Regions from separate parts of the Pseudomonas sp. GL_093 genome, predicted to be linked through region 3. Evidence: predicted binding sites of a transcription regulator. Region 3 holds the regulator's gene; each other region holds the start of a gene.
What was found. Region 3 encodes FliA, which starts transcription of late flagellar genes. Its sites were predicted from a motif close to CTAAAGTTTNNNNNNNNNNNGCCGNTAA; they were not measured.
Positions count from the first base shown of each region.

Region 1: the regulator FliA is predicted to act here: its motif matches at 5,455-5,482, upstream of motA (flagellar motor stator protein MotA).
Region 2: the regulator FliA is predicted to act here: its motif matches at 4,776-4,803, upstream of flgM (flagellar biosynthesis anti-sigma factor FlgM).
Region 4: the regulator FliA is predicted to act here: its motif matches at 1,610-1,637, upstream of AC3IUE_RS04045 (methyl-accepting chemotaxis protein).

Region 1 is NZ_CM174448.1:588,041-595,936, forward strand. It holds gene AC3IUE_RS02570 (molecular chaperone) at 1-1,452, opposite strand, end outside; gene AC3IUE_RS02575 (lectin OAA family protein) at 1,652-2,053, shown strand; gene asd (archaetidylserine decarboxylase) at 2,109-2,969, opposite strand; gene AC3IUE_RS02585 (rhodanese-like domain-containing protein) at 2,988-3,803, opposite strand; gene AC3IUE_RS02590 (HDOD domain-containing protein) at 3,846-5,384, opposite strand; gene motA (flagellar motor stator protein MotA) at 5,551-6,402, shown strand; gene motB (flagellar motor protein MotB) at 6,406-7,440, shown strand; gene AC3IUE_RS02605 (hypothetical protein) at 7,851-7,896, shown strand, end outside.
Region 2 is NZ_CM174448.1:5,430,983-5,438,878, reverse strand. It holds gene AC3IUE_RS25085 (sensor histidine kinase) at 1-98, shown strand, start outside; gene AC3IUE_RS25080 (glutamine synthetase family protein) at 301-1,542, shown strand; gene AC3IUE_RS25075 (MFS transporter) at 1,614-2,984, shown strand; gene AC3IUE_RS25070 (flagellar brake protein) at 3,057-3,803, opposite strand; gene AC3IUE_RS25065 (flagella synthesis protein FlgN) at 3,896-4,363, opposite strand; gene flgM (flagellar biosynthesis anti-sigma factor FlgM) at 4,412-4,738, opposite strand; gene flgA (flagellar basal body P-ring formation chaperone FlgA) at 4,906-5,667, opposite strand; gene AC3IUE_RS25050 (chemotaxis protein CheV) at 5,750-6,682, shown strand; gene cheR (protein-glutamate O-methyltransferase CheR) at 6,729-7,556, shown strand.
Region 3 is NZ_CM174448.1:1,869,675-1,877,570, reverse strand. It holds gene AC3IUE_RS08455 (chemotaxis protein CheA) at 1-728, opposite strand, end outside; gene AC3IUE_RS08450 (protein phosphatase CheZ) at 766-1,554, opposite strand; gene AC3IUE_RS08445 (chemotaxis response regulator CheY) at 1,585-1,956, opposite strand; gene fliA (RNA polymerase sigma factor FliA) at 2,124-2,864, opposite strand; gene fleN (flagellar synthesis regulator FleN) at 2,861-3,691, opposite strand; gene flhF (flagellar biosynthesis GTPase FlhF) at 3,808-5,136, opposite strand; gene flhA (flagellar biosynthesis protein FlhA) at 5,148-7,277, opposite strand; gene AC3IUE_RS08420 (hypothetical protein) at 7,514-7,896, opposite strand, start outside.
Region 4 is NZ_CM174448.1:916,313-924,208, reverse strand. It holds gene AC3IUE_RS04045 (methyl-accepting chemotaxis protein) at 1-1,492, opposite strand, end outside; gene ampE (regulatory signaling modulator protein AmpE) at 1,779-2,615, opposite strand; gene ampD (1,6-anhydro-N-acetylmuramyl-L-alanine amidase AmpD) at 2,612-3,172, opposite strand; gene AC3IUE_RS04030 (DUF1631 domain-containing protein) at 3,237-5,447, opposite strand; gene nadC (carboxylating nicotinate-nucleotide diphosphorylase) at 5,731-6,579, shown strand; gene AC3IUE_RS04020 (DUF6388 family protein) at 6,680-6,985, opposite strand; tRNA gene AC3IUE_RS04015 (tRNA-Thr) at 7,123-7,195, opposite strand; gene pnp (polyribonucleotide nucleotidyltransferase) at 7,335-7,896, opposite strand, start outside.

The sequences.
Region 1 (7,896 bases), 1.3 Mb from region 3:
CTGCTCGACGCCCATCTGCGTGCCGCCGCCGCGCACCTGGCGGATCCAGCGCACCACCGCGATGCTCCAACCCTGACCGGCAGAATCCTCGATACCGACCATCTCACCCGCCTGCAACTCGGCCGGCACAGCGACGGGCCAGGCCAGGCAGTAACCGCCGGGGCTGTGATTGACCACTGACAGGATATGGGTCGGGAAGTGCTGATTGCGGTCGGATGCCTCGTGGCTGTCGTCATTCTGAAGCTGCGGGTATTCGATCTCTTCGTAGGGCAATAGAGCGTCTGCATTGCCTTGTGGGGCGGCGTCGAAGGCCTGGTGCCATTGGTCCTTTTCCCGGCCGGCCACTGACGTTACCGAAAACTGTGCAGGCCGGGTGCCGGGGCTTTTCAGGATGTCGCTGAATGAGCGTTGCCCTCCCAGATAAAAGTGCAGCGCGCTCATGCCTATGCACAGGGTCAACGTGCCTTGGCCGACGGTGCGCTGGAAACTGCGCTCGGCAGTCTGGCCCCAGGCGGCATGAAGGTGTTGCAACGTATCCAGGCTTAACTCTGCTGGCACGGGCAGCGGTGATGAATTGTCGTTTTTTTGCAAGTGAGCTTCAATCGCCGCGACCAACGGCTGCGGATCAATCCCCAATAAGCTCTCTTGCTGCTCGGCCCGGAACTTGGTGCGGTAACGCGGTCCGGTGTCGAGGTCTGGCGCGACGGCAAACAGCCCGGTGGCCGGTTTGCCGGGTTGCAGCTTGATCCATTGGCTCCAGGGCTCCAGCACCTCGGCAACCCGGGCAATCTGGTGCTGGCGCAGTTGGTTGCAGCGTGAGGCGCCCAGCAGCAAGGCGACCACGTAAGTCTGTTCGATGCTCAGGTTTTGCGTCTGGCTGGCCAGTTCATCGCGCAGGCTCGTGTGCTGGAGCCGGTGCGCACAGGCGATCCGGTATAGCTCATGCAGCTCCAGCCACAGGCCCTCCGGCACGGGGCAATAGAGTTTGGTCGCGCGAATCAGCGGCCCGTTCAGGCAATGGATCGCCCGTTGCAGCGCCTGGGTCAGCAGCGGCGCACGGTCCTTGCTGTACGTCGGAGTGATGCGCACGACGATCTGTTTATAACCAATGGCCAAGTGACTTTGCAGCGCCTGACAGAGGTTGGCGATCTTGCGGGAACGCTCGTCGAGGACAATCGACTGATGCAGGAAATGCTGCTCAAGGTGTTTGCAGACGAAATACACCTCGGGCCGCAGCAGTTCGAGCAATTGCAGGCGATTGTCGCTGGGCGTGAGCAGCTGGTTGAGTTCGCTCAGGCCTTGATACAGCTGGCGAGCGGTTTCGCCGATGTTGGCTTTGGGTAGATTGGCGATCCAGCGCTTGAGATCACGCGGGGTGGCCTCACAGAACGACAGGCGCAACTGCGTCGGGATCGGGGCGCGTAGCAGGAGGTGGGGGCTGGTCTCATTCATGCCGTGGAAAAACTCCAACCGGTAAATGGGCAGTGAATGACCTGACTGTAGCAGCTATGGATTTATACCGTTTGTCTGTCAGTCGAGTGCCCTCCGGGCGTACTACTAATCTGACACTCGTGCGACTGGATACGCACAGTCGTACGGCCTGCTGCCTACGCAGGGCAGGTCTCTTTGTAACTTCAAGGAGATGAAGTTTATGTCTAGATACGTAGTAGCAAATCAATGGGGCGGTAGTTCGGCACCCTGGCATCCGGGCGGAGACTGGACGCTAGGCGCGCGGGACAACCAGAACGTTGTCGCGATCGAGATCAAATCGGGCGATGGCGGGAAGAGTTTCACCGGCACCATGACGTATGCGGGTGAAGGTCCCATTGGCTTCAAGGCTCAGCGCACGGGCCAGAACCAGTACAACGTTGAAAATCAGTGGGGCGGCAACGATGCCCCGTGGCATCCGGGTGGCAAATGGGTCATCGGAGGCCGGGATAATCAGAACGTTGTGGCGTTGAGCGTGACCTCCAGCGATGGAGGGAAAAACCTCAGTGGCACCAATACCTACGCCAACGAAGGGCCGATCGGCTTCCGTGGACAGATAGAGTAACGGCACCACCGAAATGTCCGACCCCGCGAAGACGTTCGCGGGGTCGGATCAGGGATCAGTCTTTTGCCAGGCCCATGCCCTGGCCCATCTGCACCGGCGAACCGGCCGCCAGTTCTTCAGCCCACTTCACTTGATCAGGCCCGAACAGCACGACAGCGGTCGAACCCAGTTTGAATCGACCCAGTTCTGCACCTTTCTCCAAATGGATCGGCGCACGGGCAGCTTCGTCGTAGCGGAAGGTTTTCAGCTCGCGTTTTGGTGGCGTGACCAACCCGGCCCAAACGGTTTCGATCGACGCAACGATCATTGCACCCACCAGCACCACGGCCATTGGCCCGCGCTCGGTGTCGAAAATGCACGCCACACGCTCGTTGCGGGCGAACAGTTCCGGAACGTTTTCAGCGGTGGTCTGGTTGACCGAGAAGATCCGGCCCGGGATGTAGACCATCTCGCGCAGGGTGCCGGCCAGCGGCATGTGCACGCGGTGGTAGTCCTTCGGCGACAGATAAATCGTCGCGAAATCACCGCCCATGAACGGCGCTGCGTTGGCAGCGTCGCCGCCCAGCAATTCCAGCACGCTGAAGCTGTGGCCCTTGGCCTGGAACACGCGACCGTGTTCGATCGGGCCCAGTTGGCTGACCGCGCCGTCGGCCGGGCTGAGAATCGCGCCAGGCGTCTCGTCCAGCGGGCGAGCGCCGTCCTTCAAGGCGCGAGTGAAGAACGCATTGAAGTGCTCGTAGGCCGTCAGGTCTTCGACCAGCGCCTGCGACATGTCCACTTGATAACGCTTGGCGAACCAGGCGGTAAACGCGTTTTTGAACCAGCGCACGCGGCATTCGGCAATGCAGCCGGCCAGTCGCGACAGCAGGTGATGGGGCAGCAGGTATTGGCTGAGGATAAACAAACGCTTATTCATTAACTGTCCTTAAAAACCTTAAATCTCTACGGGCGTATCGGGGTGGTTGCCCCATTCGCCCCAGGAACCGGCGTAGCCTTTGACCCTCGGATAACCGAGGGATTTGGCCACCAGATAGGTGAAGCCAGAACGATGGTGAGTCTGGCAGTGGGTAATCACTTCTTTGTCTTTGCTGATCCCGAGTTTCTCCAGGATCTGCGGCATGTCGGTGCGGATGCGCAGGTTGCGCGTCTGATCCATGCCCGCGGTCCATTCGAAATTGACCGCGCCGGGAATGTGCCCGGCCTTGGCCGCTAGGACTTTCTCGCCGGAGTACTCCAGAGGTCCGCGTGCGTCCCAGATCGCCAGGTCGGCGGCACCGAGACGGCTTTGCAGGTACTCGCGAGTGGCAGTGGGTTCGTCGTGCAAGGTCAACGCAACCGGGCCGCCGACCGGAGCCGGGATCTGGATCGACATGGGCAAACCTTCTGCCAGCCAGGCCTTCAGGCCGCCGTCGACATAGTGGTACTTGCTGTGGCCGATGACATCCAGCAGCCAGATAAAGCGTCCGGCCCAACCGCCGCCTTCGTCGTCATAGACCACGTAGACCGCGTCCTTGTTGTGTCCCAGCTCACCGAACAACGCTTCGAGTGCCGCTTGCGGCGGCATCAGTCCCGGCGCAGGCGCCTGACCGAGTTGCGTGCGTTTCGGATCGACAAAACGCGCACCAGGGATATGCCCTTCGGCATAGCGGGCGCTGCTGGTCAGGTCCACCAGAATCAGTTCGCGGGCGTCGAGACGGGCGAGCAAGTCGCTCGGCTCTATGACCAGCGGCAAGCCAGAGAAGTCAGACATGTGAGGTCTCCAGAACACAAAGGGGAGGATTGTATAGCAGCGTCATTGGCCGCGGTGACTAAAGCTGTGCAGTGCCTTTTCGATGCACTGTCCGGTTTTGCCGAAGGCTTGCACGGTGATTTCCGAGAACGGCCCGCCGCCCTGATCCGCCACCACAATCATGATCACCCGACCATTATTGACCAGTGAGCGCAGCAGCAAGTGTTCGCCGCCGAACTGTGAGCGCAGGCTGGCCGGTAACAGGGCCGAAAATTGCGCGTTGTTGGCCGGCGTCAGGCGTACCTGGGCTTGCTGCGAGAGCAGGCGTTGCAGCACGGTGCTCTGGCTGACGGCGAAGTTCAGGCCGGCCACTTCTTTTGGCAGCCCGGCCGTCTGGTGCACTCGCAGATTGTCATGGGTGCGGTCGGCCATAAGGATCATCACCCGACGCATGCCGCACGCAACCAAAGCGTCCCGGGCAGACGTGGTCAAGTGCATGGCATTGGTGAAGCGACTCGGCTCGACCAGCAACTCGGCACACTGTCTGCGCCATTTCGCCAGGTCTTCGGCCGTCGGTGCCGCGGCCGGCAGCAATCCGGCGTGAACGCGGTTCATGCCCCACGGCCAGATAAGTGACACGGCCGGGTGCCAAAGGTCTGGCATCGCATGATGGCGGGCACTGTTGGCGGCCTGTTGGTGCAACTGCTGCTGCACTTCGTCCATCGGCATTTGCAGGTAAAGGCTGGTCAGGTACTGCCAACGCTCACTGTGCGGGCTGTCCCAGGCCTGTTGTGCCGACAGCGCCAGACCGTTGGCCAGTAGCACCGTGTTGGCCGGCTGATTGAGCCAGCGGCGCAGGGTCGGATCGTCATCGAGGCGGTTCTGCTGGCGCAATGGATGATCGCTGTCGCGAGCGATGCGCAGGACTTTCACCAGCTCACGTTGCTCGTTGAGCAGCAGCCGATAACCCTGTTGCACCCAGATCGGCAGGCGCCAGATGTCCACGAGCGCCAGGCAGATATCCAGCAGGCGAGCGCCGAACAATTGCTTTTCGACTTTGCGCGCCGACTCGCCTTTGTGGATGACCCGCAGCTCCCATTCTTCGAGCAGCTGCGGATGGGTCAACGCCATCGGCCAGAGCGGCGAGAGAAACAGCAGGCTGCCCCAGTGGATGTCCTGCCACAGCCGCGCCAGGCGACTGGCGAAAAAACCGTTGGCCTGTTGGGTCGCGTGCTGGCTGATCAGTTGCAGCTGACGCAGGGCGATCGGGATCTCCGATTGCGGCTGGGCAGGCAACCGGGCGAGCAGTTCTTCGGTGCGCTTCAAACCGAGGCGATTGATCGCCACCTCAAGGTTTTCCGCAGGCTCGGTCATGCTGCCATGGGTGTGGCGATTGGCTTCGCGAATCACGCTCAGGGCCAGCGCGGGGCTGTCCTGTATCAGTTCGGCGATATCGCGCAGGGAGCTGCGGCTGTTGGCGATGGCCTTGCAGACACGGTCATGACTGGCTTGCGGAACCGGCAGGCGCACGCCATCGAGAAGCTTGACCCAGCCTTCGAGAGTGGTTGGTTTTGGAGATGGAACGTTCGTTTCGTTAGCCATGGTTGGACGCGATCATCGTCTGCATTACCTATGCCCGGAGCGGGCCAAATTGGCTTTTCGCCTGAACTGGCTATAGTCTGGCGCAGTTTTGCCGATAAGTAGAAGAAGAGATTTTTTAACTTCCGAATATGACCTTGAACCCGACTCAGTAAGTGCTCTCCTACCTATGGCTAAATTAATCGGCATCATCGTCGTATTCGCGAGCGTGCTCGGCGGATACGTGCTCTCCCACGGCAAAATTGCCGCCCTGATTCAGCCCTTCGAGGTGATGATTATTGGTGGTGCGGCACTCGGTGCATTTCTGCAGGCCAACCCCGGATACATGACCATGCACGTGCTCAAGAAATCCTTGGGCATGTTCAGTTCGCGTTTTAACCACACGTTCTATCTGGAAGTGCTCGGCCTGATCTACGAGATCCTCAACAAGAGCCGCCGCGAAGGCATGATGGCGATCGAAGGCGATATCGAAGATGCCGCCGCGAGCCCGATTTTCGCCAAGTACCCGGCCGTGCTCAAGGACGAACGCATGACCGCGTTCATCTGTGATTACCTGCGCATCATGTCCTCCGGCAACATGGCTCCCCATGAGCTTGAAGGCCTGTTTGACATGGAGCTTTACAGCCTCAAGGAAGACCTCGAGCATCCATCCCACGCGGTGAACGGTATTGCCGACGCCATGCCTGGTTTCGGTATCGTCGCGGCGGTACTCGGTATCGTGGTGACCATGGCTTCCCTGGGTGAAGGCGATCAGAAATCCATCGGCCTGCACGTCGGTGCGGCACTCGTCGGTACCTTCTTCGGTATTCTCGCGGCGTACGGTTTCTTCGGTCCGCTGGCCCATTCCCTGGCCCACGATGCCAAGGAAGAACTGAACGTCTACGAAGCCATCAAGGCCTCGCTGGTCGCTTCGGCTTCCGGTATGCCGCCATCGCTGGCGGTAGAGTTCGGCCGCAAGGTTCTGTACCCGGCGCACCGTCCTAGCTTCGCTGAGCTGGAACAAGCGGTTCGCGGACGTTAAGTCATGGAAAATAACCAGCCGATAATCATCAAGCGCGTCAAGCGCATCGCCGGCGGGCATCACGGGGGCGCCTGGAAAATCGCCTTCGCGGACTTCGCGACGGCGATGATGGCGTTCTTCCTGGTGCTGTGGCTGCTGTCCACCGCAACACCAGAACAGAAGATCGCCATCGCCGGTTACTTCAAGGACCCGGTCGGTTTTTCCGAAAGCGGCACGCCGTACATCATCGACCTGGGCGGCACGCCGACCCTGGCGCCGGAGAACACCCTCAACCCCGAGGTGAAATCTCAGCCGCAGCCAGACAAGGTGACCATCGACGCCGAGCAGGTTGAAGGCATGGCCGAGCAGGTCGAGAAGGAACGCCTCGAGTTGTTGCTGCAAGAACTGCAGACCAAGGTTGAAGAGAACCCGCAGCTGAAGAAATTCAAAGACCAGATCAGTTTCGAAATCACGCCGGACGGTTTGCGCATCCAGATCGTGGACGCCGAAAACCGGCCGATGTTCGACTCCGGCAGTGCTCGTCTGAAGCCGTACTTCGAAGACATCCTGCTGGCCATGGCCGACACCATTAAAGCGGTGCCGAACAAGATCAGCATCAGCGGCCACACCGATGCCAAGCCGTACACGGGCACCGGTGACTTTGGTAACTGGGAGCTCTCGGCCAACCGTGCCAACGCTGCACGTCGTGCGCTGGTCGCGGGTAGTTATCCGGATACTCAGGTGGCGCGGGTCGTCGGTTATGCCTCGTCGGCGTTGTTCGATCGCGAGCACCCGTTCAATCCGATCAATCGCCGTATCGACATTATTGTGCTGACCAAGAAAGCCCAACGTGCCATCGAAGGTTCGCAAGGTGCGGAACCGGCTCCAGAGCCGGCGCCGACGCAAGGGCAGGGCGGCCCGGGCGAAGTGCCCGTCACGCCAGCCGATCCGAATGCGTTGCCGGCGGATAAAGAACCGTTGCCGGCGCATGAGCTTCGGGAGCGCTTGAACCTCTTCGACAACCCGGCGCCGAAGCCGGCGGAACCGCCGAAGCAGTGACCCACAAAAAAGCCGACAGCGATGTCGGCTTTTTTGTGCCTGCAAGAATGTATTTACATCTACCTGATCGCGGTAAAAATCAAGGAATGAGGGCATGTCCGAGAAAGGTGTAGGAAGTCTCCGAGACGTATAACCCGGGTTTTTCTTCGCTTAAGGCTCGCCTATAGTTTGTCCGTCGCCGACGAATCGGTGATCGACTTTAGCCAGTCGTAACAGATGATGCACAAGCGCCCGTATAATCGCGGCGCTTTTTGCTGCCTGACATCTACATGTCTATGGTGGCTGTGCGTGGGACACCTTCGGGTGTGCCGGGTTCATCTGTCCGGTTGGCTAACCCGCGTACAGCTACCACCCCAATTCGTTTAGCCACGAAAGGGTGGGAGTTTCACCAATCAGATGAGATTCAAGTCATGCCTAAATTTCACCCGCTCCAAGGCAACTTCAGCGTCGGCCCGA
Region 2 (7,896 bases), 3.5 Mb from region 3:
TTGCCGCTCTTCATCAGCGCAACGGCGTGGGCGGGCGCACTGAAATCAGCAATGGCGGCCCGCTGGGTGGCGGGGTGTTCAGCCTCTATCTGCCCTGACCGGTTCTTTTTGTTGGTCGCTGCTTGATATTCCGAACAGGCGGAGCCTATTTTGTACGGGTCGCCGTTCGCGGCTTGCACAACAACAAAGGATTGCGTCATGACAACCGATGGCCATCGCTCACTCGCACAGCGATTGACGGGCATTGATGAGATTGAATGTGTCACGCCGGATTTGAATGGCGTACCCCGTGGCAAGGTAATGACCGCCGAAGGCTTTCTCGAGGGGCGGCGTTTGCAGATGGCGCGGGGGGTGCTGCTGCAATGCATCATGGGCGGATATCCGCCAGCGCGCTTTTACGGCAGTGATGATGGTGACCTGGCGCTGGTGCCCGACCCGGCACAGATCCATCGCTTGCCGTGGAGCCAGCAGCCGCGTGCCTTGGCCATTTGCGATGCGGATGAGCTGACCGGCGAAAGCTCGTCTCTGTCGACCCGCGGCCAACTCAAAGCCGTGATCGCGCGTTACGCGGCCCTCGGCCTGGCGCCGGTGGTGGCGACCGAGATAGAGTTTTTTGTCTTCGCGCCCAATACCGACCCGACTCAACCGTTCCAGCCGCCGCTGGGCCTGGACGGTCGTCGCGAGGACGGTCAATCGGCGTTCAGTATCAGTTCCAATAATGGTTTGCGGCCGTTCTTCAGTGAAGTCTACGCCTGCATGGCGGCCCTGGGCTTGCCGCGCGATACCTTCATGCACGAGATGGGCGTGAGCCAGTTCGAGATCAATCTGCTGCACGGCGACCCACTGCTGCTGGCCGACCAGACACTCCTGTTCAAACATCTGCTCAAAGAAGTCGCGCTCAAGCATGGCCTGACCGTGGTTTGCATGGCCAAGCCGCTGGCGCACACGCCGGGCAGTTCGATGCATATTCACCAGAGCATCATCGAGATCGGCAGCGGGCGTAACGTGTTCAGCGACAAGGCTGGTGAGCCGACCGCGACCTTCCGTCATTTCATCGCGGGTCAGCAGGCCGGCATGGCGGATTTCACCGCGTTGTTCGCACCGAACGTGAACTCGTATCAGCGCTTGTGCCATCCGTATGCGTCGCCGAATAATGCCTGCTGGTCCCACGACAATCGCGCGGCCGGATTGCGTATTCCAGCCAGTTCACCCGCCGCTCGTCGGGTCGAGAACCGTTTGCCGGGGGCTGATGCAAATCCTTACCTGGCGATCGCCGCCAGCCTTGCCGCAGGGTTGTATGGCATTGAACACAAACTGGAACCGAGCGAGCCGATCCAGGGTGAATTCGAAGTACCGGACAATCTTTCGTTGCCGTGTACCTTGCATGCGGCTCTTGAGCGTCTGAAACGTAGCCAATTGGCGAAGGAACTGTTTGGCAAGGAATTCATCGAAGGCTACATCGCCTCGAAGACCATGGAGTTGACCAGCTTCTTTGATGAAATTACTCCCTGGGAGCGGCGTGTTTTAGCGGCCCAGGCCTGACGCCCCGTCGACATCAGGCTATCGTTTGTCGGTAGCCTGAAACTCACTGCAAGGAGCCGCTCGGAACGCCGATGCGCCAAATCTGGAAACCCTTTCGAGCGCTTTATTTTGCCTCGCTGATGATGTTGATCGGCTCTGGCCTGTTGAGTACTTACCTGGCCTTGCGCCTGGCCGCCGACCACGTCGACAGCCTGTGGGTCGGTGCGTTGATGGCGGCCAACTATTGCGGCCTGGTACTGGGTGGCAAGATCGGCCACCGGCTGATTGCCCGGGTCGGGCACATTCGCGCCTATTCGGCTTGCGCCGGGATTGTCGGCGCGGCGGTGCTGGGCCATGGCCTGGTGGACTGGTTGCCTGCCTGGATCTTCCTTCGGGTGATCGTCGGCCTCGGCATGATGTGCCAATACATGGTTATCGAAAGCTGGCTCAATGAGCAGGCCGAAGCCTCGCAGCGCGGAACGGTGTTCAGCGGCTACATGATCGCCTCGTACCTGGGGCTGGTGCTGGGTCAGTTGATTCTGGTCATGCACCCGGGCCTGGGCCTTGAACTGCTGATGCTGGTCGCCTTGTGCTTCGCGCTGTGCCTGGTGCCGGTGGCCCTGACCCGGCGGATTCACCCGGCGCCATTGCACCCGGCACCGATGGAGCCGCGGTTCTTCATCAAGCGTGTGCCGCAGTCGTTGAGCACGGTGCTGGGGGCGGGGCTGATCATCGGTTCGTTCTACGGTCTGGCACCGCTGTATGCCTCACAGCAGGGGTTGTCCACAGAGCAGGTCGGTCTGTTCATGGGTAGCTGCATTTTTGCGGGGTTGCTGGTGCAATGGCCGTTGGGCTGGTTGTCCGACCGTTATGACCGGGCGCTGTTGATCCGCTGTTTTGCCCTGGTCCTGGCGCTGACCGCGTTGCCGCTGGCAATCATGCAACAGGTACCGCTGGAGATTTTGTTTATCACCGGGTTCTGCTGTTCGCTGGTGATGTTCTGCCTATATCCGCTGGCGGTGGCGTTCTCCAACGACCACGTCGAGGGTGATCGCCGGGTGTCCCTGACAGCGATGCTGCTGGTGACCTACGGTGTCGGCGCCAGTATCGGGCCGCTGGTGGCCGGGGTGCTGATGAAGCTGTTCGGCAGCCACATGCTCTATGCCTTCTTCAGTTTCTTCGCGTTGGTGCTGGTGTGGCGGATTCGCCCGAAAGCGGTGACCAACCTGCATGTGGTGGACGATGCACCGCTGCATCACGTCGCCATGCCGGACAGTATGTCGAGTTCGCCGTTGGTGGCTTGCCTTGACCCGCGGGTCGATGAGCAGGTGGTTCAGGATCAGATGCAGAACCCGATCAGCCCTGAGCCGGACCCGGAACCTGAATCAGAGCCCGAAACCGATCCGCCACCCGAAGACCCTGATGCACCTCGCGAACAAAGTTTTACCGAGGCCAGGCCATAACGCATAAAAACAACGCATAAAAAAACGGGCAGTCACCGCAAGGGACTGCCCGTTTTCTATTGAAGCGTCTTATTACATGTCGTCTTTGTCGAAGCGCCGCGCTTCGCGCTGAAGCTGATAGACGAACCGCTCGACCTGCCGTTGCACCAGCCCGCTCATGTTGTGAAAGCGTACGCCGGCGAAGGTGGTGGAGATCCTTTCTTCGAAGTGCAGGTAACGCAGCTCGACCGGTGCCGTCATGTTGCCAAAAGGCAGGGCGGCGATGAAGCGGTCATAGACCTGGCCCAGTTGCAGGCTGTCCGTGATGTCGCCTTCGAAGCGCAACTTGCAACCGGTGGCGGAGATGTCCAATAGCTTGCCGCTGATCGGCGACTTGAGTTTTTCACCGCCCAGATCGACGTTGACCAGTTGTGCCAGCTTCAATGCTGCGCGGAATGCATTACGACGCTGGTGGTAAACCACCTCGGCGGGCAGGGCGCCACGGTAGCAGCGACCACCACCGGATTCGTCGATGGTCAACGGGCCGTTGCTTTCCCAGGCAATGCGCACGCCGTCGTGAAAACCTTCGACCTTGAACGGTTCGCCGGCGAGCAGGAAGCGTTCACCATCGCGGGGAATCATTTCGTCCAGGGCAATCATGTTGCTGTCACGGTCAATGTCCACCAGATAACTCTGGAAGCGCTGGCTGCGCTCATGGAACGTGATGATCAGCGGATCATGGCTGTCTTGCAGCTGGCGCAGGTTGCCGGAGATCTCCAACGGCGTGGTGAGCACCTTGGGTGGCTGCGGAGCATCTTCCGCGCTTAAGGCATTGAACACGGTTCATCAATCTCCAGACAAAATATGACTACGGCTGGCCAGCATATTGCCAGCAAGTTTCGCGTCTTGATAGTGCGCGCTTTTCAGCAGGCTCAAGCCTGACTGAGCGGGCGTGGCTTCGCAAGCATGGAGGTTGATCCGCGTGCATCATAGAGCGCTGGCGGCTCGCCGCCGTTGAGGATTTTCAGCTGATTGGCCGTTGAGGCCTGTTGCACCAGGATCGACTGGCCATTCTTGACGTTGGCCGCCTGGCACTGAGCCAGAAGATCGGTCAATACATCGCTCTGTTCCAACAGCTGATTGCCAATACTCGAATGGCTGGCAAGTTGCTCCAGGCCGTTGCGGTTGGTCGGCAGGTTGAGGCTGGCGAGGATTTCACTGCGCTTGCGGCCATGCTGATCGAGCAAAATGATCAATGCCTGTTTCTGCGCCAGAATTTCTTCGAGCAGTGGCATATCGCGACCGTGCAAGGCGAGGGACTCGGTTTGCAGTAACTCCAGCAAGTGCTGTGCCGGGGCGAAATCGTCGGTGATCAGTTGCAGTAAATTAGTGTCGTGCATGGCTGGCCTTGGGTTTTAAGCGTCCAAAAGCCTGGCGCAGGCCTTGGCCTAGCGCTGGGCTTCGAAGTTGAGCAGTTTGCTGGCTACACGGTTGCTGTCGACTTTGTAGCTGCCATCGGCAATCGCTGCTTTCAACTCGGCCACGCGGGCGTTGTCGACGGCAGGCTGATCGCGCAGCTTGTCAGTGACCTTCTGCAACTGTTGAGCCTCATTGCTGAGATGTACCGATTCCCCGCTTTTGACGGTACTGGCCTGTTCGGCCGGGGTATTCAGCGGTGCGGGTTTGCCGGCTTCGGCGGTCTCCTTCGCGGTGCTGGTACGTGTACTACCGGTAAGTGACGAGGAACTGTTCAAACGGCTGAAATCGATGACCATGACAAAAAAACCTCTGGGTATTTGGACGCTTGCCATGTTTTCGGCCATACCCGGAAAAACTTTAGGCCCAATTATCAATGAGCTTGCGCGCGTCAGCGCTTGCCCTGCATAGGGCACAGTCTAGGGAACAGTCGAGTGGCGCGCCACATCTTCACAAGCAGAGAGTTCTACATGGCCACTTCCACCTGACCGGGCGCGGTGACTTGCGCCTTGATGACCCGCTGGGAGTTGAGGTTTTTCACCCGAATCTGTTCGCGCAAGCCGCCGTTGGACAGCGCTTCACCCGGCATGCGCACGCTGAGCGTTCCACTGCGGGCGGTAATCACCACCTGGTCGCCCTTGCTGATGACTTCTGCCTGTTCCATGTGCACCAGGGTCATGACCTGGTCGGCGACCATTGGTCGGGTAAGTTTCTGCCCGATCGCCTGGTCGACGGAAGTCAGGTAACCCTGGTTGATCAGACTGATGTCACGCTCGCGCAGGGTCACATCCTGGGGCTCGACGATACCGGCGCGCCGCAGCGCACGGGTGGTGGTCACAATGTCGCGAAACAGGCGCACTTGAGCGGGTACGAAGACGGTCCAGGGGGACGTGCCCTCGCAAGCAACCTTGACGGTAACCCGCCCCAGCGGCCTTGCCGGACTCTCAAGCGTGGCTGTCAATTCCTTGTCGCACATGGGCATGCGCAGCCGCGGATCGAGTTGCTTGACCTCGATCTCGTAGCGGCCTTCCGTTTGACTGGTGGCCAGATAGTCTTCTACGGTGAATTCAAGAAAGCCCTGAGTGACGCCGATAAGCATGTCAGGCAAGGTAACCGCGTCAGCAAGGGCAGGGCAGCCAGCGTTGAACAGGCAGACAGCCGACACCGCGCAAAGCAATCTGCGGGCGTTTGATGTCAGGCGTCGGAAAAATGTCGGTTCTGTGTTCATAAGAGTTAAAAAGCAAGCGCCGTGCCGTTTAGTGATGAATGCGCGTCGCAACACACTTAAGCGTTGGTGTAGGAGTCTGTGCATGGCTGGTGTAATGGATGCGGTAAACCAGCGCACGCAACTGGTAGGGCAGAATCGCCTTGAGCTGTTGTTGTTCCGTCTCGACGGCCAACAGCTGTATGGGATCAACGTGTTCAAGGTTCGGGAGGTGCTGCAATGCCCCAAACTGACGCTGATGCCAAAATCCAGTCCTGTCGTGTGCGGTGTGGCGAATATTCGGGGGGCGACCATTCCGATTCTTGATCTGGCCATGGCGACCGGTTCCGGTGCGCTGAAAGATCAAAGCAATCCCTTCGTGATCATCACGGAGTACAACACCAAGACCCAGGGTTTCCTGGTGCGGTCAGTGGAACGCATCGTCAACATGAACTGGGAGGAGATTCATCCGCCACCCAAGGGCACGGGACGCGATCATTACCTGACGGCTGTGACTCGGGTCGACAATCAGTTAGTCGAAATCATCGACGTCGAGAAAGTGCTGGCAGAAGTGGCGCCGACACCGGAAGCGATTTCCGTCGGCGTGGTGGATGTCGAAACCCAGCACAAGGCGCTCTCTTTGCGAGTGCTGACGGTCGATGACTCGTCGGTGGCGCGCAAGCAGGTGACTCGTTGTCTGCAGACGGTCGGTGTCGAAGTGGTGGCGTTGAACGACGGTCGGCAAGCGCTGGATTACCTGCGCAAGCTGGTCGACGAGGGCAAGAAGCCGGAAGAAGAGTTCCTGATGATGATTTCCGACATCGAGATGCCGGAGATGGACGGGTACACCCTCACGGCCGAGATCCGCAACGACCCTCGCATGCAAAAGCTTCACATCATCCTGCATACTTCGTTGTCGGGTGTATTCAATCAGGCGATGGTCAAGAAGGTCGGTGCCGATGACTTTCTTGCCAAATTCCGTCCTGATGACCTGGCATCCCGGGTAGTCAACCGGATCAAAGCAGCAGACATCAGCTAGGGGCCTTTTGCCCCTAACGGTTAATACGATTTAAGAGGCGGCATCTTTGTCTACGGGTAATTTGGATTTCGAACAGTTCCGGGTCTTCCTGGAAAAAGCCTGTGGCATTTTGCTCGGTGAAAACAAGCAGTACCTGGTCTCGAGCCGTCTCAACAAACTGATGGAACAGCAAGGCATCAAGTCCCTGGGTGAACTGGTCCAGCGCATCCAGACCCAGCCGCGCAGCGGTTTGCGCGAGATGGTGGTGGATGCCATGACCACCAACGAAACCCTGTGGTTTCGTGACACCTATCCGTTTGAAGTCTTGAAGAACAGGGTGCTGCCGGCAGCGATCAAGGCCGCCCCTGGCCAGCGTCTGCGGATCTGGTCGGCGGCCTGTTCGTCGGGTCAGGAACCGTACTCGCTGTCGATGTCGATCGATGAGTTCGAACGCGTGAACATGGGCCAGTTGAAGATGGGCGTGCAGATCGTTGCCACTGACCTGTCCGGTACCATGCTGACCAACTGCAAGACCGGCGAGTACGACAGCCTGGCCATCGGCCGTGGCCTGTCACCCGAGCGCCTTCAACGTTACTTCGACCCGAAGGGGCCGGGGCGCTGGGCAATCAAGGCACCGATCAAGAGTCGGGTGGAGTTTCGCTCGTTCAACCTGTTGGACAGCTACGCAGCCCTGGGCAAGTTCGACATCGTGTTCTGCCGCAACGTGCTGATCTACTTCTCCGCCGAGGTGAAGAAGGACATCCTGTTGCGCATTCACAGCACGTTGAAGCCAGGCGGTTATCTGTTCCTCGGTGCTTCCGAGGCGCTGAACGGTTTGCCGGATCATTACCAGATGGTCCAGTGCAGCCCGGGGATCATTTACCAGGCGAAGTGATTCGTTGGCGTCATCAAAAAACGGGAGTCCTCAGGGGCTCCCGTTTTTTTTTGCCTGATGATTTCCCCCAAACACCCCAATTCCCTGTGGGAGCGAGCTTGCTCGCGATGGCGTCGGATCAGTCGACATCTTCATTGCCTGATCCACCGCTATCGCGAGCAAGCTCGCTCCCACAGGGGCAGGTGGTGTTCTCCCGGCCGGGATAAGCGGCAGAAAAGCGGCAGGCGGCGGAAATCGGTTGCCGCTTTTCTGGCATTGCCGCATTGCCACTGCCCGCAAAGCCCCTGTTTACGGGCTTTTTTCAATTGGCACGACGCTTGCTATGTCCCTGTTACGAAAA
Region 3 (7,896 bases):
AGCAGTGCTTCGAACTCGTCGTCGGTGATATCGGAGCTGTCGCCTGCCGCTTTCGGGGCAGCCGGTGCGGCTGGCGCCGGGGCTACCGCATCGACGGCGAACTGGCCTTTACCGTGCAGTTGATCGAGCAACGACTCGAACTCGGCATCGGTGATTTCGTCGCTGGCCGCCGCATTGCTGCTCGGCGCTGGCACAGCTGCCGGGGCTTCTGCCTGAGCCTTGACGGCGTTCAGCGAGTCCAGCAGTTGTTCGAATTCGTTATCGGTGATGTCACCCGATTCGCTCTCGGCGGCAGGTTCTTCCACCACCTCGGCGACCGGTGCCGTTTCATCGGCGGTTTGCGGCTCGGCCAGACGGGCCAGTGCCGCAAGCAATTCTGGCGTGGCAGCCGTGATCGGGCTGCGTTCGCGGACTTCGGTAAACATGCCGTTCACCGCATCCAGCGCTTCGAGAACCACGTCCATCAGTTCCGAGTCGACGCGGCGTTCACCCTTGCGCAGGATGTCGAACACGTTCTCGGCGATGTGACAGCACTCCACCAGCTCGTTGAGCTGGAGGAAGCCGGCGCCTCCTTTTACAGTGTGAAAACCGCGAAAAATTGCATTGAGCAAGTCCGCATCGTCTGGTCGGCTTTCAAGCTCGACCAGCTGTTCGGACAGTTGCTCTAGAATCTCGCCGGCCTCAACCAGGAAATCCTGAAGGATCTCTTCATCGGCGCCGAAGCTCATTAAGGGGGTGCTCCTAAAGGTCTAAAAACCTAAAAACCTAAAATCCAAGACTGGATAGCAAATCGTCCACATCGTCCTGACCGGACACAACGTCTTCTCTTTTATCGGCATGAATCTGCGGACCTTCACCCTGAGAGAGATGTTTTTGCGGATCTTTTTCTGCAAGCATCGCTTCACGGTCATGTTCGATGCCCGCAAAGCGGTCCACCTGACTGGCCATAAGCACGAGCTTGAGCAGGTTGCTTTCAACTTCGGTGACCAATTGGGTCACGCGCTTGATCACCTGACCGGTGAGGTCCTGGTAATCCTGAGCGAGCAGAATGTCGTTGAGGTTGCTCGACACAACGCGATTGTCTTCGCTGCTGCGTGTCAGGAAACCGTCGACTCGCCGGGCCAGCTCGCGGAACTCTTCAGCCCCGACTTCGCGACGCATGAACCGTCCCCAGTCGGTGCTCAAGGCCTGGGCTTCGTTGCTCAGGCCGTTGACCAGCGGCGTGGCGTTTTCCACCAGGTCCATGGTGCGGTTGGCAGCCGCCTCGGTCAGCTTGACCACATAACCCAGACGCTCGGTGGCATCCGTGATCTGCGAGACTTCCTCGGCTTGCGGCATGTGCGGGTCAATCTGGAAATTGACGATCGCGCTATGCAGCTCGCGAGTGAGCTTGCCCACTTCCTGATACAGGCCACGGTCACGGGTCTGATTGAGCTCATGGATCAGTTGCACAGCGTCGCCGAACCTGCCTTTTTCAAGGCTTTCGACCAGTTCGACCGCGTGTTTTTTCAGAGTCGATTCGAAATCGCCCTGTGAAGACTCGTTATGCTCCATAGCTCCCCCGTGGCGCAGTGGCTTCGCACATCAACCGATGCGTTCGAAAATCTTCTCGATTTTTTCTTTTAACGCCTGGGCCGTGAAGGGCTTGACCACATAGCCGTTAACACCGGCCTGGGCTGCCTCGATGATCTGCTCGCGCTTGGCTTCAGCGGTCACCATCAGCACCGGCAGGTGCTTGAGCTTTTCATCGGCACGCACGTGGCGCAGCAGGTCGATACCGGTCATGCCAGGCATGTTCCAGTCTGTTACCAGAAAGTCGATGCTGCCGCTGTTGAGAACCGGAATGGCAGTAGTGCCATCGTCGGCCTCGACTGTGTTGGTGAACCCAAGGTCACGCAACAGGTTTTTAATGATCCGCCGCATCGTTGAGAAGTCATCAACGATGAGGATTTTCATGTTCTTGTCCAATTCGACCTCCAAGCAGTCTTAAACGCGCCCAGCACCTGGACGCGCCATTTCAATCAATCCGGCAAAGCACTCAATGACTGTCTGGAGCACAACAGATCGGGACCGGTAAGGTTCAACACCCCACCCGCCGCGTTCGCAGTGTCCCCACACTGCCTTCAGCGCGCTCGCCACTCCCCCAAACGCCCCCGCAAACGGGCCGCGCACTGGCTGTGTAACTGGCTGACCCGAGATTCGCTGACCCCCAGGACCTCACCGATTTCCTTGAGATTCAACTCTTCGTCGTAGTACAGCGCCAACACCAGTCGCTCACGCTCCGGCAAATTGGCAATCGCGTCCGCCAGCGCCGCCTGGAAGCGTTCATCTTCCAGATCGCGTGACGGCTCGAGATGAGCACTGGCGCCATCCTCGTGCAGCCCTTCGTGTTCGCCGTCCTGCAACAGATCGTCGAAACTGAATAACCGGCTGCCCAGGGTGTCGTTCAAAATCCCGTAATAATCGTCGAGACTCAATTGGAGTTCGGCCGCAACCTCGTGATCTTTAGCGTCACGGCCGGTTTTAGCTTCAATAGAGCGAATTGCGTCGCTGACCATCCGGGTATTGCGGTGGACCGAACGTGGCGCCCAGTCCCCCTTGCGTACTTCATCGAGCATCGCGCCACGGATTCGAATGCCCGCGTACGTCTCGAAACTCGCGCCTTTGCTGGCGTCGTATTTGGTCGACACTTCAAGCAGGCCAATCATTCCGGCCTGGATCAGATCTTCCACCTGGACACTGGCCGGCAGACGCGCCAGCAAGTGGTAGGCAATGCGTTTAACCAGTGGCGCGTAACGCTCGATCAGCTCGTACTGCGCGTCACGTGCCGACTTCTTGTAGAGGTTGTAGCCACTGGCTGTCATAGCACAGGTCCTGCGGTTTGTTGCACGAGGCGCTCGACGAAAAACTCCAGGTGCCCACGCGGGTTGGCAGGCAGCGGCCAAGTATCGACCTTCTGTGCAATGGCCTTGAACGCCAGTGAGCACTTGGACCGCGGAAAGGCTTCGTAGACGGCGCGCTGCTTCTGCACGGCCTTGCGCACACTTTCGTCGTAAGGCACCGCGCCGACGTATTGTAAGGCGACGTCAAGGAAGCGATCCGTGACCTTGGTCAACTTGGCGAACAGGTTGCGACCTTCCTGCGGGCTCTGGGCCATGTTGGCCAGGACGCGGAAGCGGTTCATGCCGTAATCGCGGTTCAGCAGTTTGATCAGTGCGTAGGCATCTGTGATCGAGGTCGGTTCGTCGCAGACCACCAGCAAGACTTCTTGCGCTGCGCGAACGAAACTGACGACCGAGTCACCAATGCCCGCAGCGGTGTCGATCACCAGCACGTCGAGGTTGTCGCCGATATCGCTGAACGCCTGGATCAGGCCGGCGTGTTGCGCCGGGCTTAAATGAACCATGCTCTGTGTGCCGGACGCGGCCGGGACGATGCGAATGCCGCCAGGGCCCTGCAACAGTACGTCGCGCAGCTCACAGCGGCCTTCGATCACGTCGGCCAAAGTACGTTTGGGTGTCAGTCCCAGCAGGACGTCGACGTTCGCCAGCCCCAGATCAGCGTCCAGCAGCATGACGCGCCGGCCGAGCTCAGCTAGAGCCAGGGACAAGTTCACTGACACGTTAGTCTTCCCGACGCCACCTTTGCCGCCGGTCACCGCGATCACCTGTACGGGATGCATGCTGCCCATGAATTTTCTTTACCTTGTCTTACTTAGACGGAGGCCACATTACTGGCTGCGCGTTCACTAACTGAACAATGCATGGCAGACCATCGATGTAGGTACAAAAACTGTTCATTAATACCTCAGCCGACCTGCTTGGTCGGGCTGTGGTAAATATCAGCGAACATGTCAGCCATGGCTTCTTCGCTGGGTTCTTCTTGCATTTGCACGCTGACGGCGCGACTGACCAACTGATGACGACGCGGTAGATGCAAATCATCCGGAATCCGCGGGCCATCGGTCAGGTAGGCCACCGGCAATTCATGACTGATGGCCAGGCTCAACACCTCGCCCAGACTTGCCGTTTCATCCAGTTTAGTCAGGATGCAGCCAGCGAGCCCACAACGCTTGTAACTGTGATAAGCGGCCGTTAGAACCTGCTTCTGGCTGGTGGTTGCCAAAACCAGATAATTTTTCGATTTGATGCCACGACCGGCCAGGCTTTCGAGCTGCATGCGCAGTGCCGGATCGCTGGCCTGAAGGCCTGCGGTATCGATCAGCACCACGCGTTTGCGCAGCAACGGCTCCAGCGCCTGCACCAACGATTGGCCCGGATCGACATGCGTCACCGACACATTGAGGATCCGGCCCAACGTCTTGAGTTGTTCCTGAGCACCAATTCGATAGCTGTCCATGCTGACCAGCGCAATATTCTGCGCGCCGTACTTGAGCACGTAACGGGCCGCGAGCTTGGCCAGAGTGGTGGTCTTGCCCATGCCGGCAGGGCCGACCATGGCAATCACGCCGCCCTCTTCCAGAGGCTCGACTTCCGGTGTGACGATCATCCGCGCCAGGTGTGCCAGCAACATGCGCCAGGCCTGACGAGGTTCTTCAATATCGGTAATCAGCGCCAGCAGATCGCGCGACAACGGGCCGGACAGACCGATGCGTTGCAGGCGACGCCAAAGATTGGCCTGGGCCGGACGGCTGCCTTGCAGCTGATTCCAGGCCAGGGAGCCGAGTTGCACTTCCATCAGTTCGCGCAGGCTGTTGAGTTCGAAACGCATCGAGTCGAACGCCCGTGGGTCGACGCCACCAGAGGCAGGTGCCGCAGCCGGTGCAGGACGACGGGGTTCGGTGTAGGTCGGCTCGATCAACGGCTCGGCGGCGGTCAGTGGCAGGCCGGCGAACAATTGGCGATTGGTGGACTTATCGCTCTCGCCATCGCTGCGCAGGCTCAATTCAGCCTGGGCGGTGACGATCCGCGATTGGGTCTTGCGCAGCTCGTCTTCGAGTTCCATGTTCGGAACGCGCGGAGCCAGCGCCGACAACTTGTAATCCAGGGCAGCCGTCAGCTCGACACCACCGGCGATCCGGCGGTTGCCAATGATGGCGGCATCAGCGCCCAGCTCATCACGAACCAGTTTCATGGCCTGACGCATATCGGCGGCGAAAAAACGCTTAACTTGCATAAACCACTACCTCAGCCGTTGGGCCCTACTGTCGCAACGATGGTCACTTGCTTGTTGTCAGGAATTTCCTGGTAAGCCAACACATGCAAACCCGGTACTGCCAATCGGCCGAATCGCGACAGCATCGCGCGAACCGGACCGGCTACCAGCAGAATCACCGGCTGACCTTGCATTTCCTGACGCTGCGCCGCATCAATCAACGAGCGTTGCAGTTTCTCAGCCATGCTTGGCTCCAGCAGAACACCCTCTTCCGAGCCTTGTCCTGCCTTCTGAAGACTATTGAGCAATATTTGTTCCAACCTTGGCTCCAGCGTGATAACTGGCAGCTCCGACTCAGTCCCTACAATGCTTTGGACGATTGCGCGGGATACGCCGACGCGCACCGCGGCCACCAGCGCGGCAGTATCTTGACTCTTGCTGGCGTTGTTTGCGATGGCTTCGGCAATGCTGCGAATGTCCCGTACGGGCACCTGTTCGGCCAGCAATGCCTGCAATACTTTGAGCAACTGCGACAGAGACACCACACCCGGCACCAGCTCTTCGGCCAGTTTTGGCGAGCTTTTGGCCAACAATTGCATGAGTTGCTGCACTTCTTCGTGACCGATCAACTCGCTCGAGTGCTTGTACAGAATCTGGTTCAAGTGGGTTGCCACTACCGTACTGGCATCGACCACGGTGTAACCGAGGGATTGTGCCTGGGCACGCTGACTGACTTCGATCCAGACCGCCTCCAGACCGAAAGCCGGATCTTTGGCGGTAATGCCGTTGAGCGTACCGTAGACCTGCCCCGGGTTGATCGCCAGTTCGCGGTCCGGGTAAATCTCCGCTTCCGCCAGGATCACCCCCATCAGGGTCAGGCGGTAGGCACTCGGCGCCAAGTCGAGGTTGTCACGGATATGCACAGTCGGCATCAGGAAGCCCAGGTCCTGGGACAGCTTCTTGCGCACGCCCTTGATCCGCGCCAGCAATTGACCACCCTGATTGCGGTCCACCAGCGGAATCAGCCGGTAGCCGACTTCCAGGCCGATCATGTCGATCGGAGTGACGTCGTCCCAGCCAAGCTCCTTGGTTTCCTGAGCGCGAGCCGGTGATGGCAGCAGTTCCTGTTGACGCTTGACCTCTTGCAGGGCCTGAACCTTGACCACGTTCTGCTTCTTCCAGAACAGGTACGCGCCGCCAGCCGCCAGGGCTGCCATGCTGAGAAAGGAGAAATGCGGCATGCCCGGCACGAGGCCCATCACCGCCATCAAACCCGCCGCTACCGCCAACGCTTTGGGCGAAGCGAACATCTGGCGATTGATCTGCTTGCCCATGTCTTCCGAACCGGAAGCACGGGTCACCATGATCGCTGCAGCTGTAGATAAAAGCAGTGATGGCAATTGCGCCACCAAACCGTCACCAATCGTCAGCAATGCGTAAACCTTGCCGGCGTCGGCGAAGCTCATGTTGTGCTGGAAGATACCGACCGCCATGCCGCCGATCAGGTTGATGAACAGAATCAGCAGGCCGGCAATGGCGTCACCGCGAACGAACTTGCTGGCACCGTCCATGGAACCGTAGAACTCGGCTTCCTGGGCCACCTCCATCCGGCGCAGTTTGGCCTGGTTCTGATCAATCAGCCCGGCGTTCAAGTCGGCGTCGATGGCCATTTGTTTACCGGGCATCGCATCGAGGGTGAAACGTGCACTCACCTCGGAAATCCGCCCGGCACCCTTGGTCACCACGACGAAGTTGATGATCATCAAAATCGCGAAGACGACGATACCGACCACGTAGTTACCGCCGATCACCACCTCGCCGAAGGCCTGGATCACCTTACCGGCGGCGGCATGGCCGTCCTGGCCGTGGAGCATCACCACCCGCGTGGAGGCCACGTTCAGCGCCAGTCGCAGCAACGTCGCCACCAGCAGAATGGTCGGGAACACCGCAAAATCCAGCGGCCGCAACGCGTAAACACAGACCAGCAAGACGACGATCGACAACGCGATGTTGAACGTAAAGAACACGTCCAGCAGGAACGGCGGCACCGGCAACATCATCATCGCCAGCATGACCAGCAGCAACAACGGCACACCCAGATTGCCCCGACTTAAGTCGGCAACGTTTGTGCGAGCACTGTTGAATAACTGAGAGCGATCCACCGGTATTCCCCGTTCCTTTAAAGCAAACTTTTTGACGCCTGAAGCAGGCGCAGAGCGGCTACTGCAAGAAGCCTTCCAACTTTTGCCGAGGCGGGGAATAGAGGGATCTATTGAGCATTTGTAGCAGCTGTCGAGCGCTCGAGGCGGGATCGCGCTCTACGAACTCCTCGTAAGGTTTTACGACTGCTTCGCAGCCGGACGCAGCCTCGCAGGCTCGACAGCTGCTACAAGAGGGATTAACGCGCCGTCAGAATCTGCTCTTTGTGGATCGGGCCGAAATGAAGCGCCTTGCCGACCATGTACTGCGTACCTCTAAGCATTTGAAGACCTTCCACCTCTACAAAATCCTCCTCTGCGTAACCGAGCACCACGATGGTTATAAGTGTCTTCTGACCAGGATGCCCCAGCATGAGGTTAAGCGCCCACTGAAAGGGAATGACCGGCAGGTCTTCGACGTTGATCTCACGCTTGTTCTCCCAACGAAAGTCCTTGCGCGCGACAACTTGCAAACGGCCATCGACCACACTGAATTGAGGTTTGTGGTAACGATCCTGCAGCTCTTCAGTTGACCACTCATCCACGTAATTACGCGAGTGCGTGAAGACATCGAACAACGCGT
Region 4 (7,896 bases), 950 kb from region 3:
GATTGATCACCAGCACCGACTGATCGATCTCACTGGCCAGTGCAGCGATGCTGCCCTGCTGGGATTCCACCAGCCCGCGACCGCTGATGGTCTCGTCGTTGACGCTATGGGCGCTGCTGACCGCCGCGGCGGCACTGCGCGCCACCTCAAGTGAGGTGGCCGACATCTGGTTCATGGCCGTGGCGACCTGCTCGATCTGCGTGCGCTGCCCCGCCACCGCCTGGTTGCTCTGGGCGGAAACGTTCTCCACCTGCCCGGCCTGGCGCTCGACCTCACTGACGGTCTGGCCGACCCGCTCGATCAGGTCATGGATTTTCTTCACGGTGCCGTTGAACACCTCGCCCAACTCGCCCAGTTCATCGCGGCTGTTGGCGCTGAAGGTCACCGTCATGTCGCCGGCCGCGACCTTGTCCATCACCGCGCCAAGACGCTTGAGGGTGGTGCGGGTCGAGGCGTAGAAGCCGCCGTAAAGGTAAAAAATCAACACAAACACCACCGACAGCGCCACGGCCTGCAAGACCATGTGGGTGCGGTTCTGCTCCAGTCGCTGTTGCAGCTGGGTGCCGAGAAACTTCAGGGTGGCTTCATTGAGTTGGTAGGTCTGGTCCATCAGGCCCGTGACCTGATCGTAAAAGCCCTGCCACGGCGCATCGAGCGTGTCGGCCATCACCACCTGCTCTTCGAACAGTTCACTGGCCTTTTTCAACGACGCCTTGCTGCTATCGGCCTGAGCGGCCAGGGTTTCCCGTGCCGCTTTGCTGGAGCCCATCGCGTCCTGCAACTTCAGGGCATATTCGGCGTGCAGTTTTTCGATCTGCGCCAGCAACTCATCAAAACGGGTACTCGATGCCGAGTTGAGAAAGCCCTGCCCCAGCGAAAAAGAGCCCATCGCCCGACCTTCACCCAGAAGCTGGGTCACGGGTGGGGTGACATTGGTAATGAGTTCGCTCAGCTGGCGCATGTCGCTCTGGGTGTCGCGGCTCAGGCCGGCCTGACTGGCGATGATCTGGCTGAAAATTTGCGCGTTGCCGAGCAACTTGCCAATCATCGCGCTTTTGCTTTGCAGGGAGTTTTCCGCTTGCTGAGCCTTGAATGCGGCGATCATTTCATCGCGTTTGCCATCGAAAACCATGATTTGCTCGGGGTCAGCGGTCATCGCCGTCAGCCCTTGCAAACGGGTCAGCACATTTTGCCCCAGGGTACTGATCTGCGACTCGACATTGCCGGCCTTGCCTGACTGACCGAGAGTGACGTTGATCTGCACCAGGTTGTTCAGGGTTTCCAGATCGCGCCGTAACATCAGGCTGCTGCCCAGCAGGTCGAGGCTTTGCAGTTCGACCCGGGTGCCCTGGAACTCTCGATAAGAATCACGCACCAGATAGAAGTTGGTCACCAGCATCGGCACAAGGAACAGCACGCTGATCAGGCTGAACTTCATGCCAAAGCTCAGGCGGTTCATCAGCGCGACGGCGGGATAGAGCAAGCTCTTCACTGGAAGTCTCCCTTTGATTTCTTATTTTTATTGGCAGGCGCGGGTCGACAGCAGATAGCCACTATTCGGCGCTGTCTCTGTATAGCTCAAATCGGCGGGAGGTTTTGTAACTTAAGGTTAACGGCGGGGGGACGCTGACTTGTAGCAGCTGCCGAAGGCTGCGTTCGGCTGCGCAGCAGTCGTAAATCCTGATCACGCGGTGAGTCAGCCAAACCGCGGTGTCTGAGTTGGCGACTGCTGCGCAGCCGGACGCAGGCTGCGCCAGCTGCTACAGGGTTCAGTGTGCTTACGGAAGGACGGTCCACAACGCAAAACCGGCGTACCAGAGCACCGCCGCGCGCAGCAGCAGTTCCCAGATCCGGTCGAGGCTGTTGATGCCGTCAGGCCCGACCACCGGTGCCGGGATTTCACCGGCCACCAGCCCGACCTTCTCGATCAATTGGGCGGCGCTGATGTTCCAGTTCAGCAGTTCGTGCAGCATCACCCGGCTGACCGCGACAAAGTTGCCGACCAACGCAAAACTCGCCGCCAACAAACGCACCGGCACCCAGTCGAACGCGTGACGCAGTTTGGCCGCGCGCTCGACCACGGCCGGGTTCTGCCCGTGTTCTTCGGCCAGGGCCAGCAGTCGATAGCTCAGGGCCGCGACCGGGCCCAGCAGGAAGTACCAGAAAATCACCGCGAAAAAGCTCTGATAAGCCTCCCACAGCAAATGCCCTTCGACCCGTTCCAGCAGTTGTTCGCCGCTATCGGCGCAGATACCCACATCGCGGTCCGCTACATGAGCGGCCGCTTGCAGGTCTTCCCGGCGCCAGGCATCGCGAAACGGCCCGAGACCGGCCAGCAGATCACCGCGACCGAGACTGTAAATCACCACCAGCAGGTGCACCGGCAACGCCAGCAGACCGTAAGCCACCGGGTCCAGTACCAGCAGCAGCAAACCCAGCAGTGCCACTGGCAACAACACCAGTATCAGCAAAATCAGCCACGGACTTTTCGCCAGACGTGGATTGACCTCAAGCTTGTTCAGCTCGCGAACCCATCCACCATCGCGCTGAACCCGATGACGCAGGGCCGAGAACTTCTCGATCCAGACCGCCAACAGCAACACCAGAAAACTCATTGTTGTTCCTCTTGTGCCAGGGCAGCGCGATAGCGTGCCCAGTCGAACGCCGGCCCCGGATCGGTTTTACGCCCGGGTGCGATGTCGCTATGCCCACAGATGCGTTGTGCGGTGATACCCGTGAACGTGCTTTGCAGCTGCCGGGTCAGGGTCGTCAACGCTTGATACTGGGCGTCGGTGAACGGCAGATCATCCGTGCCTTCAAGTTCGATGCCCACGGAAAAATCGTTACAGGTTTCCCGCCCTTCGAAACTCGAGACGCCGGCATGCCAGGCACGTTCAAGACAAGAGACAAACTGAGTGACAGTGCCGTCACGTTCGATCAGAAAATGCGCAGACACACGCAGGTCGGCGATCCCTTCAAAGTAGGGGTGCTCCGTGACATCCAGACGATTCTGGAAAAATTCCTGCACCTTGCCGGTAGCGAACTGCGCTGGCGGCAGGCTGATGTTGTGGATCACCAGCAGGGAAATTTCGCCCGAGGGGCGCGCATTGAAGTTGGGCGAGGGGCAAATATCTACGCCCTGACACCAACCGCTCGCGGGGTCCAACTGCATACAGGTTCCTTCAACGACGACTGTGTTGGCGCCCAGTATGCCGTGATAGACCCTCGGGGCGCGATCACTTGCCGCGATTGAGGCGCCGCAGGTTGCCGATCACCGACTCCAGCGCCCGGTCGAACAGCAAGGTGTCGTCCAGCGCGCGCACCGCGCCACGACGAAATTCCAGCGCCAGACCGGTGCGGCTGCGCTCCAGCACTTTCATCCCGGTGCGATTGACGAAAATGTACTTGCCGGTGGCTTCAATGATCGCCGCCAGCTTGCAGCGAAGGGTGTTTTCCTCGTCTTCCTGAAACTCGACCCAGCACCCCAACCGCAGCTGATCAACCTGAAGCAGACCGGCATCGTCCTCCGGCAAGCGCACTGACGCCGTATCGACCGGCCCTTCGTCGGCGGTTCGCAGGACGATTCCCTGCAGCACTTCGACCATTACCGGTGTATCGACAGACTGCTCAAGCTTTTGCCCTGGACGTTCGAACAGCTGAACGTGCAAGGCTTCCAGATCACTGAAAAATTCGCTGGTGGCAAACGGATCAAAGGCCGAACTGCTCAGCCCGTCGCGCAACGACTTGAGCAAGCCGGGCACCAGCGCCAACAAGCGCAAGCTCGCATCGGATTCATCATGACGTTGCACGCTCCAGATCAATTGCTCCATGGACCGCACATCAGCGTGCCACTCGGCCGACTGATCGCCGTGCTTGAGACAGGTCAGCAGCAGTACCTGGCTCCACGCTTCCTGGACAAACACCACCACCCGTTGCGGCAACACTTTGCCCAACAAGGCCTGATTCAGCACCTGTTCGACGCGCTGGCGGGCCAGTTCAGTCCTGGCGCGGCCTTCTTCGGCGTCACGGGTACGTTGCTCCAGCAGCTCACTGCGACGGCGCTCGTCGCTGGTGAAGGCGAGAAAATCCGCGAGCAATTCGGAAAAGACCGCCGGATCATCGACAAAATCGTTCAGCAACCGTTGCACCACTTGCTCGATGCGCAGATACAGGCTGTCGCGCTCATGGTCATCGCACTCGCCCCAGCCCATGGCAGCGGTGGCGATTTCATTGAGCAGGCGCCGGGCCGGGTGACTGCTGCGGCTGAAGAAGCTCTTGTCGAGCACCGCCACTTTCAGCATCGGGATCTGCAAGCGGCCGATCAACGCCTTGAGCGAGTCCGGCAGGTTGCGGTCATCGAGGATGCATTCGAAGAGCATGGCGATCAGGTTGATCACGTCTTCGTCAGCCACTCCAACCACGCGGGACTTGCCACTTTTGACGCTGACCCGGGTCAGCAGTTGTTCGAGCTGGTTTCGCAGATCGAAGTCGTCCTGGGCTGCCGGCGCCGGCACGTATTGCTGCAAGTGCGAGAGCAGGCGCATTAGGTCATGGGTGGAAATCGGCTGTGTCTGGGCACTGGCTTCAAGGGTTGGCGCGACACTGCCACGCACGTGAAACAGCAACTCCTGCAACGCCGCGAAGGCTTCCTGCACGCTGTCGTCGGTCGGCGGGCCACCGACGCGAGTGTTGGCCTGTGCGGGTTCAGTACCAACGCCGGCAGTCGCACGATCCGTAACCTGACGCGCAGGCGCGGGCTTAAGGTCGGGCAGAACACCGGTGGCGGCCAGCAACTGATTGGCTTCGGCGTAGAGCTGATTGGCATCCCTGAGCACATAGCGTTCGAACAGTTTGAGGATGATCAGCTTGACCTTGATCTCCACCCCCAGGTTGCGCCCGGCCTGCATAAAGTACTCGCAGAGCATCGCCGGCCCCATGGGATTGTGCTGATCAAGCAGTTCCCTGCCCAGCAGTGCGCTGAGTCGGGCAGTCAGTTGGTCCAGGGTGAAGCCGTCGCGGTTCAGCACTTTGCTGACCATCGCCTCCACTGCCACGCTGCGCTCCACGTCGTCATCGGGCAGCGCCACCGAGGCGTCGAAGGTCAACGCCTGGGGCAAGGCAGACTGAATGATGTCGCACTGGGTAAGGCTGACAAAAGCCTCGAAGAATTGTTCAAGAAAGCCGCGTTCGATGTTTTTGCGCTTGAGGCGCAAGTCGCGCATGGCTTCGAAGAAGAGGTTCTGTTCGACGTCATTGCGGGCCCGGTCGGCCATTTCGAACAGCGTGTCGTCGGCGTTATCGAACAGTTCCTGCAAACCATGCCTGAGCTGTTGAGCGGCCTTGTCACGAACCTGAAGCAGAATCACAGGCAGGCGGGCGAGCGGCGAGGGAGTCGCCTGGTCGGTAGCGACCTTGTGCAAAGGCACTACATTCCCGTCGTTGTGCATTCAGGCCTCCTGAAACGGTGAGTCTTCGAAGTCGTCAATCCAAATCCACGTCAAAGCCATGACGTCAAAAGCAAGGCGGATTATCTTGCAAAAGATGTCCCCTCTACCAGCAGACTCTGCGTTTCCCATTGAAATAGACGCTTATGGCAGACGCTGACTGAGTGCCGATTGCTCAGGTGAATCGACCAAATGCAGGTTTCAGAGCGATGGGAACGCCTCTGATGTCTTGGGTTGCCCAGTGCCATGGCCCTATAATCGGGCCACTTTGTTTGTGGAGCCCGTTATGCCGAATCTACGTCTCGCCGATTTGACCGCCGAAATCGAAGCCAACGTGCGCCGTGCGTTGCTCGAAGACATCGGCAGCGGCGACATCACCGCACAGCTGATCCCGGCCGAACGCCTGGCCAAAGCCACGATCATCACCCGCGACGCTGCCGTCATCTGCGGCACAGCCTGGGTTGATGCAGTGTTTCGGCAGCTGGATCCACGTGTTGCGGTGCACTGGGAGGTGCGCGATGGCGAGCGGGTGAAACCCAATCAGGTGCTGTTCCACCTCGAAGGCCCGGCGCGCTCGCTACTGACGGGCGAACGCAGTGCACTGAACTTCCTGCAGTTGCTGTCTGGCGTGGCCACGCGCGCGCAGCACCTGGCGGATTACGTTGCCGAGACTCAGGTGAAGTTGCTCGACACCCGTAAAACCTTGCCGGGGCTGCGTCTGGCGCAGAAGTACGCCGTGACCTGCGGCGGTTGCCACAACCACCGCATAGGCCTGTACGACGCCTTCCTGATCAAGGAAAACCATATAGCCGCCTGCGGTGGCATCCCGGAGGCGATCAAAGCCGCGCACAAGATCGCCCCGGGCAAACCGGTGGAGATCGAAGTGGAAAGCCTGGACGAGCTGAAGGAAGCCCTGGCGGCCGGTGCCGACATCATCATGCTCGATGAGTTGAGTCTGGATGACATGCGCGAAGCCGTGCGCCTGAACGGCGGCAAGGCGAAACTGGAGGCCAGCGGCGGTATCAACGAAAGCACGCTGCTACCGATTGCCGAAACCGGGGTGGATTACATCTCGATTGGTGCGATGACCAAGGATGTGAAGGCTGTCGATCTGTCGATGCGCCTGAGCCTTTGATTGAAAAATGTGGGAGCGAGCTTGCTCGCGATGAGGCCTTTTCAGCCAACATCAATGTTGAATGTTAGTCCGCTATCGCGAGCAAGCTCACTCCCACAGGTCAGACCACCAGATTGTTCATCTCGCAGTACTCTTCCCACTCGACGCCCAACACCTCGGCAGCCTCCTTGTGCAGAACAAGGCGCGCAGCCTCGAACTCTTCAGGGGTTGAGGTGTACTTGAGCGTCAGTTCCCACGGCTGCAAGCCCTGAGACTCTGCCTCATCCTCGAATGCCCACTGGATCTGGTCTTTCTGATCGTCGGCGGGCAAGTCCTTGATCTCTTCGGCTAGCTGAGGCGATTCCAGCAAGTACTTCTTCAGCGCTTCTGCGTGTCTGGCTTCTTGGGTCAATTCTTTAACGGTCATGGCGTTCTCTTTGATCTGGGGAATGGAAGATGGATCTGGATCATCAAGGATCTCTCTGACGCAAAAAAACCGTTTGAAGCCCGGTTTGTCTGGCCTTCAGAACCATTCGGGATCATATGAAAACAACGTGTCGCTCGTGCCCGAGACAGGAATCGAACCTGCGACCTTCGCGTTACGAGTGCGCTGCTCTACCAACTGAGCTACACGGGCAGTGGGCTAAACCTAGCACTGACTTTGGGGTCAGGCAACTTCATGGCTCGTCTCATTTTTTTGCAGGCAAAAAAATGCCCCGCAGCGTTCACTGCGGGGCATTTTTTATAACGTTGAAGCGGTCAGGCGTAGGGAGTGATTAAACGCCCGAAGCCTTGGCTGCTGCTACGTCTTTGATGGACAGCTTGATACGGCCGCGGTTGTCCACGTCCAGTACCAGTACTTCCACTTCCTGGCCTTCTTTCAGGATGTCGGTCACTTTCTCTACGCGAGCGTCGCTCAGCATCGAGATGTGAACCAGACCGTCCTTGCCAGGCAGGATGTTGACGAATGCGCCGAAGTCGACGATGCGCTCAACCTTACCGACGTAGATCTTGCCGATTTCAGCTTCTGCGGTGATGCCCAGAACGCGCTGACGTGCAGCTTCAGCAGCTTCTTTGGTCTCGCCGAAGATCTTGATCGAGCCGTCGTCTTCGATGTCGATCGAAGCCTTGGTCTCTTCACAGATCGCACGAATGGTCGCGCCGCCTTTACCGATGACATCACGGATTTTGTCGGTGTCGATTTTCATCGCGATCATGGTCGGAGCGTTTTCCGACAGTTCGGTACGCGACTGGCCAATGATCTGGTTCATCTGACCGAGGATGTTCAGGCGCGCTTCCAGGGCTTGGCCCAGAGCGATTTCCATGATTTCTTCGGTG